Regions from separate parts of the Sphingomonas sp. T1 genome, predicted to be linked through region 1. Evidence: riboswitches for the same ligand, from Rfam matches in the RefSeq annotation. Region 1 holds a riboswitch; the other holds the start of a gene.
What was found. Region 1 has a riboswitch for thiamine pyrophosphate ahead of GV027_RS14215 (TonB-dependent receptor domain-containing protein). Riboswitches for the same ligand answer to the same signal wherever they lie in the genome.
Positions count from the first base shown of each region.

Region 2: it holds a riboswitch for thiamine pyrophosphate, as region 1 does, so the genes downstream of both, thiC (phosphomethylpyrimidine synthase ThiC) here and GV027_RS14215 (TonB-dependent receptor domain-containing protein) in region 1, are expected to answer to the same signal.

Region 1 covers NZ_LR733875.1:3,113,920-3,121,239, forward strand. The annotation lists gene GV027_RS14195 (glycoside hydrolase family 5 protein) at 1-1,050, opposite strand, end outside; gene GV027_RS14200 (SLBB domain-containing protein) at 1,331-2,149, opposite strand; gene GV027_RS14205 (outer membrane beta-barrel protein) at 2,160-3,404, opposite strand; gene GV027_RS14210 (FadR/GntR family transcriptional regulator) at 3,611-4,333, opposite strand; TPP riboswitch at 4,498-4,586, shown strand; gene GV027_RS14215 (TonB-dependent receptor domain-containing protein) at 4,657-6,969, shown strand; gene GV027_RS14220 (phosphotransferase enzyme family protein) at 6,984-7,320, shown strand, end outside.
Region 2 covers NZ_LR733875.1:2,546,288-2,553,607, reverse strand. The annotation lists gene GV027_RS11525 (GNAT family N-acetyltransferase) at 1-78, shown strand, start outside; gene GV027_RS11520 (hypothetical protein) at 251-670, opposite strand; gene GV027_RS11515 (sterol desaturase family protein) at 1,043-1,447, shown strand; gene GV027_RS11510 (DUF2141 domain-containing protein) at 1,353-1,802, shown strand; gene GV027_RS11505 (MipA/OmpV family protein) at 1,872-2,735, shown strand; TPP riboswitch at 2,824-2,931, shown strand; gene thiC (phosphomethylpyrimidine synthase ThiC) at 2,971-4,893, shown strand; gene GV027_RS11495 (alkylphosphonate utilization protein) at 4,949-5,254, opposite strand; gene GV027_RS21720 (hypothetical protein) at 5,280-5,405, opposite strand; gene GV027_RS11490 (hypothetical protein) at 5,574-6,125, shown strand; gene GV027_RS11485 (YbhB/YbcL family Raf kinase inhibitor-like protein) at 6,118-6,756, shown strand; gene GV027_RS21715 (hypothetical protein) at 6,800-6,928, opposite strand; gene GV027_RS11480 (GGDEF domain-containing protein) at 7,264-7,320, opposite strand, start outside.

The DNA.
Region 1 (7,320 bases):
CGGTTTGTCCCCGGTCTTGTCGGGTTGCACGCTGTACATATACGGCCCCCACAGGGCGCCGCCTGCCCAATAGGTCCAACCGAGCCAGACGTCTGAGCCCGCGTCAAGTGTGACGAGCACCGCATCGAGCGCGGCGAGGCAGTTCGGGTCGCTGCTCGCGCCGAATTCGCCGAGAAATCCCCGTGCCTTGTTGGCGCGCAGCCAGGCGGTGGCCGAGTCGAATGCCTGTGCGGCGGCCTTTGGCGACACGCATTCCGGATGCGTTCCCGAGGAGTCGGCATCCGGATATTGGTGCATCTCGAACGCCATGTTGTTCGCCGGGTCGACGAGCGTTTTCAACGCCTCGCCGTTCGAGTCGCTGCCTTTCGTCCAGGAATGAGCACCCGACCAGTTCGTTCCCGGGACGAGCACCAGATTGCGCGCGCCCGTCGCGCGGATCGCCTGTAACGACGCCTCCGCAATCGGTCGCCACGCCGTGGCGGAGAGGCCATTGGGTTCGTTCATCACGCCGAACGCGATGCGCTGATCCCCGGCATAATGGCGGGCGAGGCGGGTCCAGAGGTCGGCGAGCATGGCGCCGCGCGGGTCGATCTGGTCGAGCCGTTGTCCCCGGTATTTGGCGTAATTGTGCACGTCGAGGATGATCAGGCCGAACCCGCCGAGCCCCGCGATCGATTCGTCGAGCCGTGCGAGTTCCGCGGCGTCGATCGGGGCATTGGGCCGCGGTTGCAGCCGTTCCCAGAGAACGGGCACGCGGATCGCGTTCATGCCCGCGGCGACGAAGGGCGCGGTCTCCTGTGGCTTGGGGTAGAAATAGTCGAAGCCGTAGCGCCCGGGAATGCGCTTGGAGGCAAAGCCGCCCGTCGCGATGTTGACGCCGGTATAGCGCGGATGCGCAGGCTTGCGCGGCCCAGTCGCGGAGGGGGCATCGGCGGCGGGATCGAGCGTGATCGGCAGACCGGTTCGCGCGGGCGCAATCATGACCGCAACGCCAGCCGTCGCGACCAGCGCAGCGCCCCCCAGCGCGATGAACAGGCCGTTATGTCGCATCGGCACGCCCATCACCCAAGCCGGTGACCCGTGCAAGCGTCACTCGACCAACGCCGGGGGAATCGCGACGGCTGGCCCGGGTAGCGAGGTGCGCCGGCGCCGGCGGCGACGGACGTGGCGGGGCAGTAGGGCATGAAAAAAGGCGCCCCGTTGCCGGCGCGCCCTCTTCTCAGGCCGTGGCCGCAGACGTCAGGCTGTTGCGAAACGGACCTGGCGACGACGAACGCGCAGGGCACCGCATGAAACGAGACATCCCGGCCACCGGAATCCGATCACTGATTCAGAGCCATTTTTCATTGATGAAGACCGAGTCCTCGGCCTTCAGTTCGCCGTCGAGATCGACCTTCTTCAACTTCTCACCATCGCGGAAGATCGTGACGTTCCGCGTCGATCCGGCAAGCGTCGGACCACCGGCGCGAGCCAGTGCCTGGCGAACCGTCATCCCGGTCTTCAAGGGGAAGGATCCGGGCGAATTCACCTGACCGTAGATATAGACCACAGGCGCGACCGGAACGAAGAGCGTGTCCTTCGCCTCGAGCAGCGTCGCCGCGCTCCATTCGCCGCTGAGGTCCGAGAGGAGGATGCGGTGTTCGACCGGGTCGCCGTCGCGCTTCAGGATTGCAAAGTCCGCGCTTGTTCCACGCGTGCCGCCCGCGCGGGCGAGCGTCATGCCGACGGTCAGCTGCAGATCGAGCGGATAGATGCCGGGAGTTCCGACCTCGCCGAACACGGTCACCGAACTGCTGACGAACTGCGTGACCTCGACATTGACGACGGGCTTGACGAAATAGCCGCCGCTTCGCAGCCGGGCGGCGATGTCCGCGGCCAGTTCCCGCGCGGTCTGGTTGCGCACCTGGACCGCGCCGAGGAACGGCAGGGTGATCGTGCCGTCGTTTTTGACGCGCGTCTTGACCACCTGACCCGGACCCTGGCCGAAAATCGTCACCTCGACCTCGTCATTGGGGGCCAGCCGATACCCGTCGTTGGGCACGGCACCGGTCGACGCAGGCGTGGGGGGCGCGGTTGGTACCTGCGCCCCGGCGGCCGCAGCGGCCATGAGCAACGGCAGAACAAGCGAATGCGCCATGCGGATCTTCATCATCATCCCCTTAGAAACGGGCCGTGACACCCGCCGATGCGGATGTGGCCGTATAGTCGTAAATCGCATTGTCAGCCGTGCGGCGCTGGTGAGCGACGTTCAGGCTGAGCCGTAGCGACCGGTGAAAATCGAATGCATAGCTTCCGCCGACGACGTTCAGCCTGTCCTTGCCGCGTGGTGGCTGAAGCGTGAGCGCCAGATCCTCGCCGCGCGGGTCGCGTCGCGCGCGCTGGGCGAACAGCGTGGCGGTGCTACGCGCCGAGAGCAGATAGGACACGTTGAGATTATAGCTGTCGGCGATGATATAGGTCGCGCCAAACGAGCTCTGATTCTGCACCGCACGGCGGCCGGAGCCGACGATCGTGAACCGGGGCACCGGGCGTATCGTCACCTGCGCGTCGAACGACGGGCCGCTGAAGGACGGCACGGCCGCGCGCTTGGGGTCGGCATGCGTGATGCCGCCGCCAAGCCGGAAGCTGACGCGCGGCGCGACCGAACGTTCGAAGACCAGCTGGACGTCGGTGATCATCGTCGAATCGTCGATCCCGGTCAGATCCTCGATACCCGGGCGCGCGATCTTCGCAACCGAGCCAATGAGCTGCAGCGTACCGAGGCTGGGCCGCCCATAGCCGATCCCCGCGCGTAGCGCCGACTGGTTCGTGTCCAGAACCTTGCGGCTGCTGTTGGTGAGCGACACGCGGTTGACACCCACCGCGGGAAAGAACCCCGCCGCGGCGCGGCAGCTCGCGCCGACGTCATAGACCTGGCGCAGGAAGCTCTCGGTCACCACGGTGTTGGTGTCGCCGAGATCGAACTGTGCGCGTTCGAGCGCCGCGCTGCCGGTCACGCTGCAGGGCGCGCCGACCGGGGTCGTCACGCTCGAGGTGAGGTTGATCCGCTCGCGATCGAGGCCGCTGAACCGGGTGTTGAAATCATAGCCGACCGTGCCGCCGGCGGTGACGCGGGTGCGTCCGAAGATGCGGTTCAGATCGACCGCCAGCGCCGGCGAAACGCGGATATTGTCGCGCGGCCCGCTCCCGCGCGCGTCGTTGAGACGCAGCACGTTGCTGTCATAGACACTGGTGATCACCGGCACGACACGAAACCGGTCGACATTGCCCGCGACGGGCACGCTGACGGGTGTGTTGACGTTGACCGTCTGTGCCTGCGCACCGCTCACCAAACCGCCAGTCATCGCCGCCGCGAGCGCGACCTTGCCGATCCGTGCAGTTCGCTCGTCTCGAGCCCTTCGCATTGTTTCCCGTCATGTTTTCAATTGCTACCCGCATGATGCGCGGTCGCATTTGTCCTTCGAGCTATTCCGGCGCTTGTCAAATCTCGACTCGCGGCACCGGGCCCAAGGGCACCGCGTCTCGATAAGTGAAAAGCGCGATCAGGTCGAGTGACGGCGTCGCACGGTGCTGTCCCTTGATCGTACACCGGGTCGCGACGATTCGGGTGTCAGGCCTCGGCGATCAGGCTGAGAACGTCGCCGATCAGGCGTCGCATCGCGTCGCGCGCACCATCGGCATCGCGCGCGGCGATCGCGACGGCGACCGCGGCATGGTCGGCGATGTTCGCGCTGCGCCCCTTGATCCGGTTGGTGAAGCGGATCGAGGTGCGAAGCGCGGTTTCGACCACCGACTGGAACTGTGCGTAGAAGGGATTGCGCGACGCGCGCAGGACGGCGACGTGGAACGCGATGTCCGCGTCGAGCGGATCGTCATAGCTGCGCTCCGCAGCGGCCATCCGCGCCAGCCCCGCCTCGATCGCGACCATGTCCTGTTCGGTGTGGTACAGCGCCGCGAGCGCCGCCGCTTCGGGTTCGATCCCGATCCGCAGCTGGTTGAACTGCTGCAGCAGTTCGACCGAGAATTTGCGGTCGAGCAGCCAGCGCAGCACATCGGTGTCGAACAGGTTCCAGCTGCTCGCTGGCTGCACGATCGTGCCCTGTCGCGGGCGCGCGCTGACCAGTCCCTTGGCGGTGAGCATCTTGACCGCCTCACGGGTGACCGATCGACTGACGCCATGCGCCACCGCGATCTCCGCCTCGGTCGGGAAGGGCCGATCCGTATATTGGCCGGTCACGATGGCCTTGCCGAGCAGGTCGAGCATGCCATGCGTAAGGTTCCGTCCCAGATCCCGATTCTCCAGGGCAACGACGTCGGTCAGCACACGCTCCATAAAGCCTGTGTGGCGCAAACCGGTCCGGCTGTCACCCACTGCAAGCGTCTGGGCGGGGTGGATTGTCATATAATTCTGCCGCGCGTGTGCCGGGACGGCGCTGCGGACGGGCAAACGGGCAATAACGCTATCGCCGGAGGACCGAACCGCCTAGACGGCGCGCTCCCCGGGGGGCCGCTGACGCGCGGCTGAGAGGTGGGCTGCAGCCCATGACCCGCTGAACCTGATCCGGTTGATACCGGCGTAGGGAGGGCTGGCGGCGCGTCCGTCGTCCCTCCGTGTGGAGTGGACGCAAGACCGTGATGATCCTTCGATTTGACCTGATGGCGGGCCGGCCGCCCCGTGTTGCATGCAGTGCGCTGGCAGTGGCACTTGGTGCTGTGGTGGCCTTCGCCCCCGCCGGCGCGCAGACGCAGGCGGATTCGCGGGACGGCGCCGACCCGGTCGATATCCGCGTCGTCGGCCTTCTCGATCCCGAAGGGCTGCTCCCCGACCAGACGGTGCCCAAGTCCGAGAGCGCGATCGCCGCGGCGTTCATCACCAAGCAGGCGCCGACGCTCAACGCGTTCCAGCTGGTCAACCTGCTGCCCGGCGCGACCGTCGCGTCGAGCGATCCGTATGGCCTGTCGACCAGTTCGAGCCTGACGTTGCGCGGGCTGGGGCAGGACGAGATCGGTGTGACGATGGAGGGCGCGCCGCAGAACGACATCGGCTATTATTATGCCTATCCCTCGCAGTTCGCCGATACCGAGAATCTGCAGCGGATCGCGCTGGCGCAGGGCGCGGTCGATATCGCGTCGCCGACGCTGGGTGGTGCGGGCGGGTCGCTGTCGCTCTGGCTCGACGATCCGAGTGCGGCGCCGCGCGGGCTCGTCGACCTGTCGATCGGATCCTATGCGGCGCGCCGCGGCTTCGTCCGGCTCGATACCGGGCGGATCGGCCAGACGGGGTTGCGGGCCTTCGTCTCCTATTCGAACACGCGCGCGAACAACTGGCGCGGTGCCGGCCATGACACGCGCCAGCATGTCGATGCCAAGCTGCTCGGCGAATGGGGGAATGGCAATCGCGCGAGCCTGGCGCTGTCGTTCAACGATGCGAACTCGTCGACCTATCGCAGCCCGACGCTCGCCGAATGGCGCGCGCAGGGACGCGATTTCAACTTCGATGCGCGGTACAGCGCGGGCAACACCAATTACTGGCGGCTCTACCGCGCGCCGTTCCGCAACCTCTATGCGTCGGCGCCGGTGCATCTGGCTCTGGGCGCGGGGGTGACGCTCGACAGCACCAGCTATCTGCAGTTCGGCTACGGTAATTCGCCCTATGGAACGCAGCTCGGCACGACCGGCAATTTCCTCGGCATCGAGCCGCTCGCCGATCCGATCGCGCTGCCGGGCGCGGTCGACGGGGTCGCGACGGTGCTGGGCAATTACACCGGCGACCAGCGCCGCGTGGGCACGGTCAACACGCTGACGATCGAGCGCGGCATCCACCGGCTGACCGCGGGGCTGTGGTTCGATCACGGCACCGATCGCGTCGTCCAGTCCTACACCGCGGTCGGTGCCGACGGCGAACCGGCCGATCGCTGGGGCTATCGCGCAAAGGCGATCCGGACCGCGGACGGCCGGCTGCTCGCCTATGAGAACCAGCGGACCGTGACGGTGACCAAGGCGGCGTTCCTGGCCGACCACGTCACGCTGACCCCGCGTCTTGCGGTCGATATCGGGTTCAAGGGCGTCAATGTGCTTCGCAGCGGGCGCAATTACCTGCCCGGGCCGCAGGACCGCGTCCGCCTCGACAGCTTCGCCGCGCTGCCGCGGGCGGCGGTGCATTACGAGATCGACGACCGGCAGCAGCTGTTCGCCAACATCACCACCAATTTCCGCACGCCGAACGAGTTCACGCTCTACGACAGCTATGCGGGCGGTGCGCTGGTCAGCGCGGGGACGACCGCGCTGAAGAACGAATATGCGGTCTCGCAGGAGCTGGGCTATCGCTATATCGGGCCATCGCTGTCCGCATCGGTGACGGGGTTCCATTATGATTTCCGGAACCGCCAGCTGGCGACGGTCATCACCAGCGGCGGCGCGCTGGTCAATTCGACGCTGAATGCCGGGGGGCAGAGCTCCTACGGGATCGATGCCGAGATCGACTACCGCCCGGCGCGCGGCGTAAGCGTCTATGTCTCGGGCGAATATCTGCGCGCGCGGGTCAGCGACGACCTGCCGGTCGGCGACGACTTTCTGCCGACCCGCGGCCGGCATGCGGTCTCGAGCCCGACCGTCCAGGTCGGTGGCGGCGGGACCTATGACGACGGACGGCTGTTCGGCAGTGTCGCGGTGAAATATGTCGGGCGGCAATATGCGACCTTCGTCAATGACGAGAGCATCAAGGGCTATGCGACGCTCGACCTGTCGGTCGGCGTGCATCTGGCGTCGATGCTCGACGGCAAGCGGACCGACCTGCGGCTGAACGCGATCAACGTGACCAATCCGCGCGTGCTGGCGGGCGTGCAGTCGGTCTCGACCAATGCGCGTGACGTGATCGGGCGCGGCGGGACGCTGATCGCGGGATCTGCGCCGACCTATTATGTCGGAAGTGGTGCGGCCGTCATGGCGACCATCTCGCGCGGCCTGTGACCGGAGCGTGCGCGATGATCGGCGCGGGCTCGCCGGCGGCGCATCTGGTCCACGGGATGGGCACCGACATGGCCGCGCCGAGCTGGCCGGCGATCACCGCCGAGGAAGCCGCGACCGTGGCCGCGCAGTTTCCGGCCGCCGGTCCGCTCGAGCGCGTGCACTGGCATTCGCCGCGGCCCTTCTCCGCGGCGGCGCTGATCGAGGCCGGGCAGGGGATGTTCCTGCTCAAGCGGCACCACCGCCGGATGCGGACGCCCGATCAGCTCGGCGCGGAACACCGGTTCATCGCGCACCTGCGCCCGCACATTACGGTGCCCGAGGTCATGACGCTCGCCGCCAGCGATAGCGGCG
Region 2 (7,320 bases), 570 kb from region 1:
GAGCGCCTCGGCTACCGCCTGCGCATCGAGGGTCGTTATCGTGACGCGCCGATCCTGATCCTCGACCGACGCGCCTGACCTCGGTTCCGGACGCTCGGCGGACAGGTCGAGCGATGCTGGCCGAGGAACTGCGCGGGTTTTTACGGTACCGGGCAGCCGCAAGTCGTCGCTGCTGCCCGGCACCATGTGCGGCGCGCGCTCATTTCCGGATCAGCCGGGAGCGCACATGCCCATGTTTACGCGCTGGCGATCAGTTCGCCGGGACCTTGATGAACGGGTCATAGCTGTAAGTCTTGCCCGACATCGAGAAGACGACGCTGTACTGGTAGGACCCCGTTGCTGTGCCGTTGTTGATCACACAGGTCCAATAGATAACGCCCGCGGGCGTAGTCTGTTTTTCAAGCTTCTGGAATACACTATTCGGCGGGTTCTGCGTGCATTGACCGGTAAACCCGGTGATTGCGATATCATCGGCGGGATTGATGGGATAGACGGTCCACACCAAGACGTCACCGGCATTGCACGGCGTCGTCAACTCGTTGCCACCCTCGGACGTGCCTTCATAGCCCGTCGTGTCGATCATATACAGACCTTGGGTGATGGTCTGGCCACTGGCCGTCGACTGAGCTGTTTCCACATCCACAGCAATCATGATGTTGATGGTTGCCATATCCTCATCTCCTAAATTTATAGTATCGAGATGGCCTGTCTCCGACATGGCGTCAGACTTTCAAACAGGCGTTATCGTCGTAATGGAGCAATGTTCTGCTATCCGGATCTCAAATTCGTTGACCTGAGTGAAATTTCACATTGCAAGGCGTCAATGAGACTTAGACAACCGAGTTGTTGGCGCATGAATTCTGCAAAATCGATAAAGATATGATGAGGATCCGGTGTTCGGACATAGATCAGGGCGGCGTTGAGTTTGCAGGCGCACAGGCCGTCGCGCTTTGCAGCCGCGTATCCGGATGCCGCCGGTTTCGATCATTTTGCGGGGGCGATAGGCTAGAGTCAGTGCAAACAGGTGGAGCACCGGCCGGGCATGGTCGACCGAGGGTCTGAATGGCAACGGCGTTCGATCCGGTCCCGTTGCTGTGATAATTCCGCTACGGGTCATTGCGATTCCGACCCTGGCGGTGCGCTCGGTTTGGCTCTGACGGTCATGACCGTTATGGAGGGGGCCAATCCGATGGGCCGGGAGGTTTTTCCCCGGTTCATGTGGAGGGGAGCATTGGGGACATGGCTGATCACGGCCAGCCACCATCAGCCACATCATGAACGATACAGGTGCAATTATGAGCTCACTTTCCGGTTCTGGGATCGGCTCTGCGGCACCAACCGGGAGCTCGGCAATGTCCGCAGATCGCATGCCAAGGCTGCCGCGCGTGCTGGCCGCGGCGGCGCTCTGGGCCGTTCTGGCGGCGGCGAGCCCGGTCACGCGGCTTGACGTCGAGGTCGACAATCTTCGCTCGGCCAAGGGCTTGATCCGTATCTGTCTGACCGCCGACCCCGACAATTTCCCCGCCTGTGTCGACGATGCCAAGGCGCTGACCCGGACCCTGCCCGCCGCGGTCCGGACGACGAGCTTTCCGGGCCTGCCGCAGCGCGGCTATGCGCTGGCGATCATCCATGACGAGAACAGCAACTCCAAGCTCGACACGATCGCGGGCATCCCGCGCGAGGGCTATGGCTTCTCGAACAACGCCGCGGTACGCTTCGGACCGCCGCGCTTTTCCGCGGCACGGTTCATGCTCGCCGGTGATGCTGAAATGCAACAGGTCAGGATGCGTTACATCTTCTGACGGATTGCAACGGACCGAATGGGGTTGCCCCGCGTTGCGCGGTGGAACCTTTTTGTCCGGAGCCCGTCCTTGCGCGCATTCTCACTCGTTCTGACTGCCGCAACCGCGGCAGTCGCCCTCGCCACGCCGGCACTTGCGCAGACGGATCCCAATCCGACCCCGCCAATCACCGATCCCGCCGACAACAACCGCATCACGCTCGGTCTCGGCGTCGCGTCGCTTCCCGATTACGAGGGTGCGGACAGCAACAGCTTCACCCCCGGCGCGGTCGCGATCGGTACGGTCCGCGGGCATGATTTCTTCACGCGCGGTACGCAGCTCTATGTGAACCTGATCCCCAATACCGGGTCGGTCGGCATCAACTACGAAGTCGGTGTCATCGCCGCGGTGCGTACCGATCGCACGGGCCGGGTCGACAACCGCCAGGTCCGCGCGCTGGGCAAGATCGACACGGCCTATGAAGTCGGCGGCTTTGTCGGCATCGGCAAGACCGGTGTCATCACCAGCGATTACGACACGCTGACCGCGCGCGTCGCCTATATCCACGACGTGTCGGGCACGCACGACAGCTATGTCATCACCCCGCAGGTCAACTACACCACGCCGCTGTCGGTCCGGACCCTGGTCGCGTTCGGCCTGTCGGCGGATTATGCGGGCAAGGGCTTTGGCCGGACCTATGCCGCGGTCACGCCGATCGGCACGATCAACAGCGGCCTGCGCACCTATGACATCAACGACAGCGGTTTCCGCCGCGTCAACGTCTCCGCGTTTGCCTTGCAGAGCCTGTCGGGTGATCTGCGCCGCGGGTTCGGCGTCGGCGCGGGCGTGCTCTATGGCCGCATGCTCGGCAAGTACAAGGACAGCCCGATCGTCGCGGACGTCGGCGATGCCGACCAGTGGCTCGGCGCGGTGGGCCTGACCTACACCTTCTGATCGCAACCCGCCGATCGACCCGAAACCCCGTGCGGCCCGACCGCGCGGGGTTTTTCGTTTGCGCCCCCGTCCGTTGCGCCTATGCTCGCCCTACCCCGGGGGAGCGCCGATCCGCGCTTGAGAGGAAGGCAGGAGCCTTCGACCCGCTGAACCTGATCCGGTTGATACCGGCGGAGGGAGGGAGCGGTCGCCACAGAACCGTATGCCTTGCTCCGAGACCTTTAGGAGCAAGCGCATGGCCGATTACGATCCCCGCATCCCGACCGCCGACATCGGCGTCACCACCGGCCCGATCCGCGGCTCGCGGAAGATCCATGTCGCGGTGCCCTCCAGCCCCGACGTCCGCGTCGCGATGCGCGAGATCGTGCTCGACCCCAGCTGTTCCGAGCCGCCCTTGCGCGTCTACGACACCAGCGGTCCGTACACCGACCCGCGCGCCACGATCGACATCAACGCCGGCCTGCCGCAACTCCGCCGCCAGTGGATCGAGGCGCGGGGCGATGTCGAAAGTTACGACGCGCGCGCGGTCCGGGCCGAGGATAATGGCCAGCTCGGCCCCGACCGCTCGGGCGGCGTGCCGCAATTCCCCGGCAGTATCGCACGCCCGTTGCGCGCCAGGGCCGGCGCCAATGTCAGCCAGATGCACTATGCCCGCCGCGGCATCATCACGCCCGAGATGGAATATGTCGCGACCCGCGAGAATCTCGGCCGCGCGATGCTGAAAGAGTATAAGCGCGACGGCGAGAGCTTCGGTGCGTCGATCCCCGACTTCGTCACCCCCGAATTCGTCCGCGACGAGGTCGCGCGCGGCCGCGCGATCATCCCCAACAACGTCAACCACCCCGAATCCGAGCCGATGGCGATCGGCCGCAACTTCCTGGTCAAGATCAACGCCAATATCGGCAACTCCGCAGTCGCGTCGAACGTCGCCGCCGAGGTCGACAAGCTCGTCTGGTCGATCCGCTGGGGCGCCGACACGGTGATGGACTTGTCGACGGGGCGCAACATCCACGACACGCGCGAATGGATCCTGCGCAACAGTCCCGTGCCGATCGGCACCGTGCCGATCTACCAGGCGCTCGAAAAGGTCGGCGGCGTCGCCGAGGATCTGACCTGGGAGATCTTCCGCGACACGCTGATCGAACAGGCGGAGCAGGGCGTGGATTACTTCACGATCCACGCCGGCGTGCGCCTCGCCTATATCCCGATGACCGCCAAGCGGGTCACCGGCATCGTCTCGCGCGGCGGCTCGATCATGGCGAAATGGTGCCTCAGCCATCACAAGGAGAGCTTCCTCTACGAGCGCTTCGACGAGATCACCGAGATCATGAAGGCGTATGACATCGCCTATTCGCTCGGCGACGGGCTGCGCCCCGGTTCAATCGCCGACGCGAACGACGAGGCGCAGTTCAGCGAACTCTACACGCTTGGCGAACTCACCCACCGCGCGTGGAAGAGCGACGTCCAGGTGATGATCGAGGGCCCCGGCCATGTGCCGATGCACAAGATCAAGGAAAACATGGAAAAGCAGCTCGAGGTCTGCGGCGAGGCACCCTTCTATACCTTGGGGCCGCTCACCACCGACATCGCGCCGGGTTATGACCATATCACCAGCGGCATCGGCGCGGCGCAGATCGGCTGGTACGGCACCGCCATGCTTTGCTACGTGACGCCCAAGGAGCATCTCGGGCTTCCAGACCGCGACGACGTGAAGGTCGGCGTGGTCACCTACAAGCTCGCCGCGCACGCCGCCGACCTCGCCAAGGGTCACCCTGCCGCGCAGATGCGCGACGACGCGTTAAGCCGTGCGCGCTTCGAATTCCGCTGGCGCGATCAATTCAACCTGAGCCTCGACCCCGATACGGCCGAGCAATATCACGACCAGACGCTCCCCGCAGAAGGCGCCAAGACCGCGCATTTCTGCTCGATGTGCGGTCCCAAATTCTGCTCGATGAAGATCACGCAGGAGGTGCGTGACTTCGCCGCGAAACAGAATGGCCCGGCCGACACGTTCCTCGCAGCCGATGTCGATCAGACCGACGCCAACCGCGCGATCTTCGCCAAGGGCGCGCATGCCGATGCGGAAAAGGGCATGGCGGAGATGAGCGAGAGGTTCCGCGAGAAGGGCAGCGAGATCTATCTCCCCGCGGACGTCTGATCCGCCACATCCCGAACTCCTCCCCCGCCAGGGGGAGGATCAGGGGGTACGCCCGTTACCGCTTGCGCACGAACTCCGCGCGCAGGACCAGACCCTTGATCCCCTCGTAGCGGCAATCGATCTCCTGCGCGTCACCGGTCAGGCGGATCGCCTTGATCAGCGTGCCGCGCTTGAGCGTCTGGCCCGCGCCCTTGACGGTCAGGTCCTTGATCAGCGTCACCTGGTCGCCGTCCGCCAGCACGTTGCCGACCGAGTCGCGGACCACGACCGCGTCGTCGTCCGCCGCGCGGGTCGTGGATGCGGCGTCGGCGGCGACCCATTCGCCGCTGGCCTCGTCATAGACGTAATCGTCGTCCGCCATCGTCATCGTCCTGTCTCGTGCCGGATCACTTGAGCGTCGTCATCTCGACGGGCTTGCCCTTGGTCGTCGGGTTCGACGCGTTCGCCTTGGGCTCCTTCTCGGCCTTGGGCTTGCGGACTTCCTTGTTCGATTTCTTCTGGCTCTTGGCCATGATGCTGCCCTTCCGGCGGGGCGGAGCGCCCCGGGACGGCGACGATACACGCTTGCACTCGCGCATACCCGTAGATTCGGATCATCGAGTCGCCCCGGCAGTGCGGGCATCGCGGGCAACCTCGGCCCAGTCGGCGCGTTGGGATGAAAAGAGCATGAGGGGGCTGCGATGCATATCGGATCCGGGGCTGCGCCGATTACCCTGTCGCTGCGTGCGGGGATGGCAGTGCTTGCCATGGCCGTGTCAGGCTGCAGTGCGGGCGACGATTCCCAGCAGACCGCTGCGGTTACGAATTTCACGCCGCCTGCCACGCGGACGCCGACCCCCGTGGCAGGGCAGGCGCAGACCACGCCGCTCACCGCCTATGTCGGCAAATATCCGCATGACGCGGTCGATGGCGTCGATTTCTTCGATCGGACCGAGGTTGCCGGCGGGTTGCTCGCGGTTGTCGACGATGCCCGGCTGCGGTCGCTCATCCGCGGACGCTCGGGACCGCAGACGCCGATCTTCCAACGGGGCCGGCGCATCGCCTCCTGGGGGTGCGAGGCGCATAATTGCGGCGATCACAACTGGATGGTCGCGATCGATCCGGCGGGTGGCACGGCGCAGGCCTGTTATCACGATGCCGGCACGATGCGCGACCAAAGCCGCTGGTATGCCAATGGCGCACCGGTCCTGCGCCCCGGCGCCTGTCCTTCGGAGGGTGGAAACGATGCTTGAACACATGCCTGCCTGGCTCGGCCACGCACTTAAAGGATTGCGCGCTGGTGCCGACGCGCTGGTGATCGCCCGCTCCGGTTTCGGGTCGGGCGCGCAGGCCGGCACGGAGTTCGCAACGCTCGACCTGACCAGCCCCGGCTTCGCGCATGAGGGGCGGTTGCCGCCCCGGTTCACCGCCGATGGTGACGGGGTGTCGCCGCCGCTCCTCTGGAGCGCGCCGCCTGCGGGCACCGCCGCACTCGCGCTGATCGTCGAGGATGCGGATGCGCCGACGCCGCAACCGCTGGTTCACGCGATTGTCTGGCATATCGCTGCCGATCGGCTGCGACTGGCCGAGGGCGCGATCACGGCCGACGGCGCAGGGACGCCCGACGGCGATGTCGGGCGCAATTCCTATCTACGCGAAGGCTGGCTGCCGCCCGATCCGCCGACCGGGCATGGCGAACATCGTTATGCCTTCCAGCTTTTCGCGCTCGATGCGGCGCTGGGCGATCCAGGCGTGTCACCGGGCCGCACCGCGCTGGTCGAGGCGATGTCGGGACATGTGCTCGCGGCGGGGTTGCTGATCGGGACCTATTCGCGCGAGGAGGCCGCGCCCGTCGGCCCCGCTTCATCGGCCATGCCGGCCTGACCGCGACCCGCACGTGGCGGGCAGGGATCCGCCGCGCTGCCGGTCAGGCGAATGCTGCGGCGTGGGTCGCGATCAGCAGGACTGTGGTCGAGAAGGCGACGATGCAGACGAGCAGGCCGGGGTCCCGCGCCCGATCGGGCCGCGATTGGGCGCGATGGAGATGACGAAGCATGATGCAGTCTCCGCAGTCAGGCCAGATCAGGCGATCGGGATGATCGGCGTCGCTGCGCTGATCGCGATGCCGGCGAAGACCAGCGCCCCGGCGAACGAGAGGAGGATGCGCTTGGCGGATTCGAAATGGATCGAGGACATGGTGGCTTCCCTTCGGTGATGGCGGCGTCCGGACCATCCGGCTGCCGATATCCCCTGCTTTGCACACCCCGTGCCAGTTCCGTATCCGACTGAATCAGCGCGGTTTTTCGCAGCAGCCCCGCAGCAGTTGGGATTTTGCGCCACACGAATCCGGTGAACGGCGCCAAGGATCGGTGCCGCGGACCGCCGCGCGGATCAGGCGGCGCAGATCCGGTCGCGCCCGTCGCCCTTGGCGGTGTAGAGGAGCCGGTC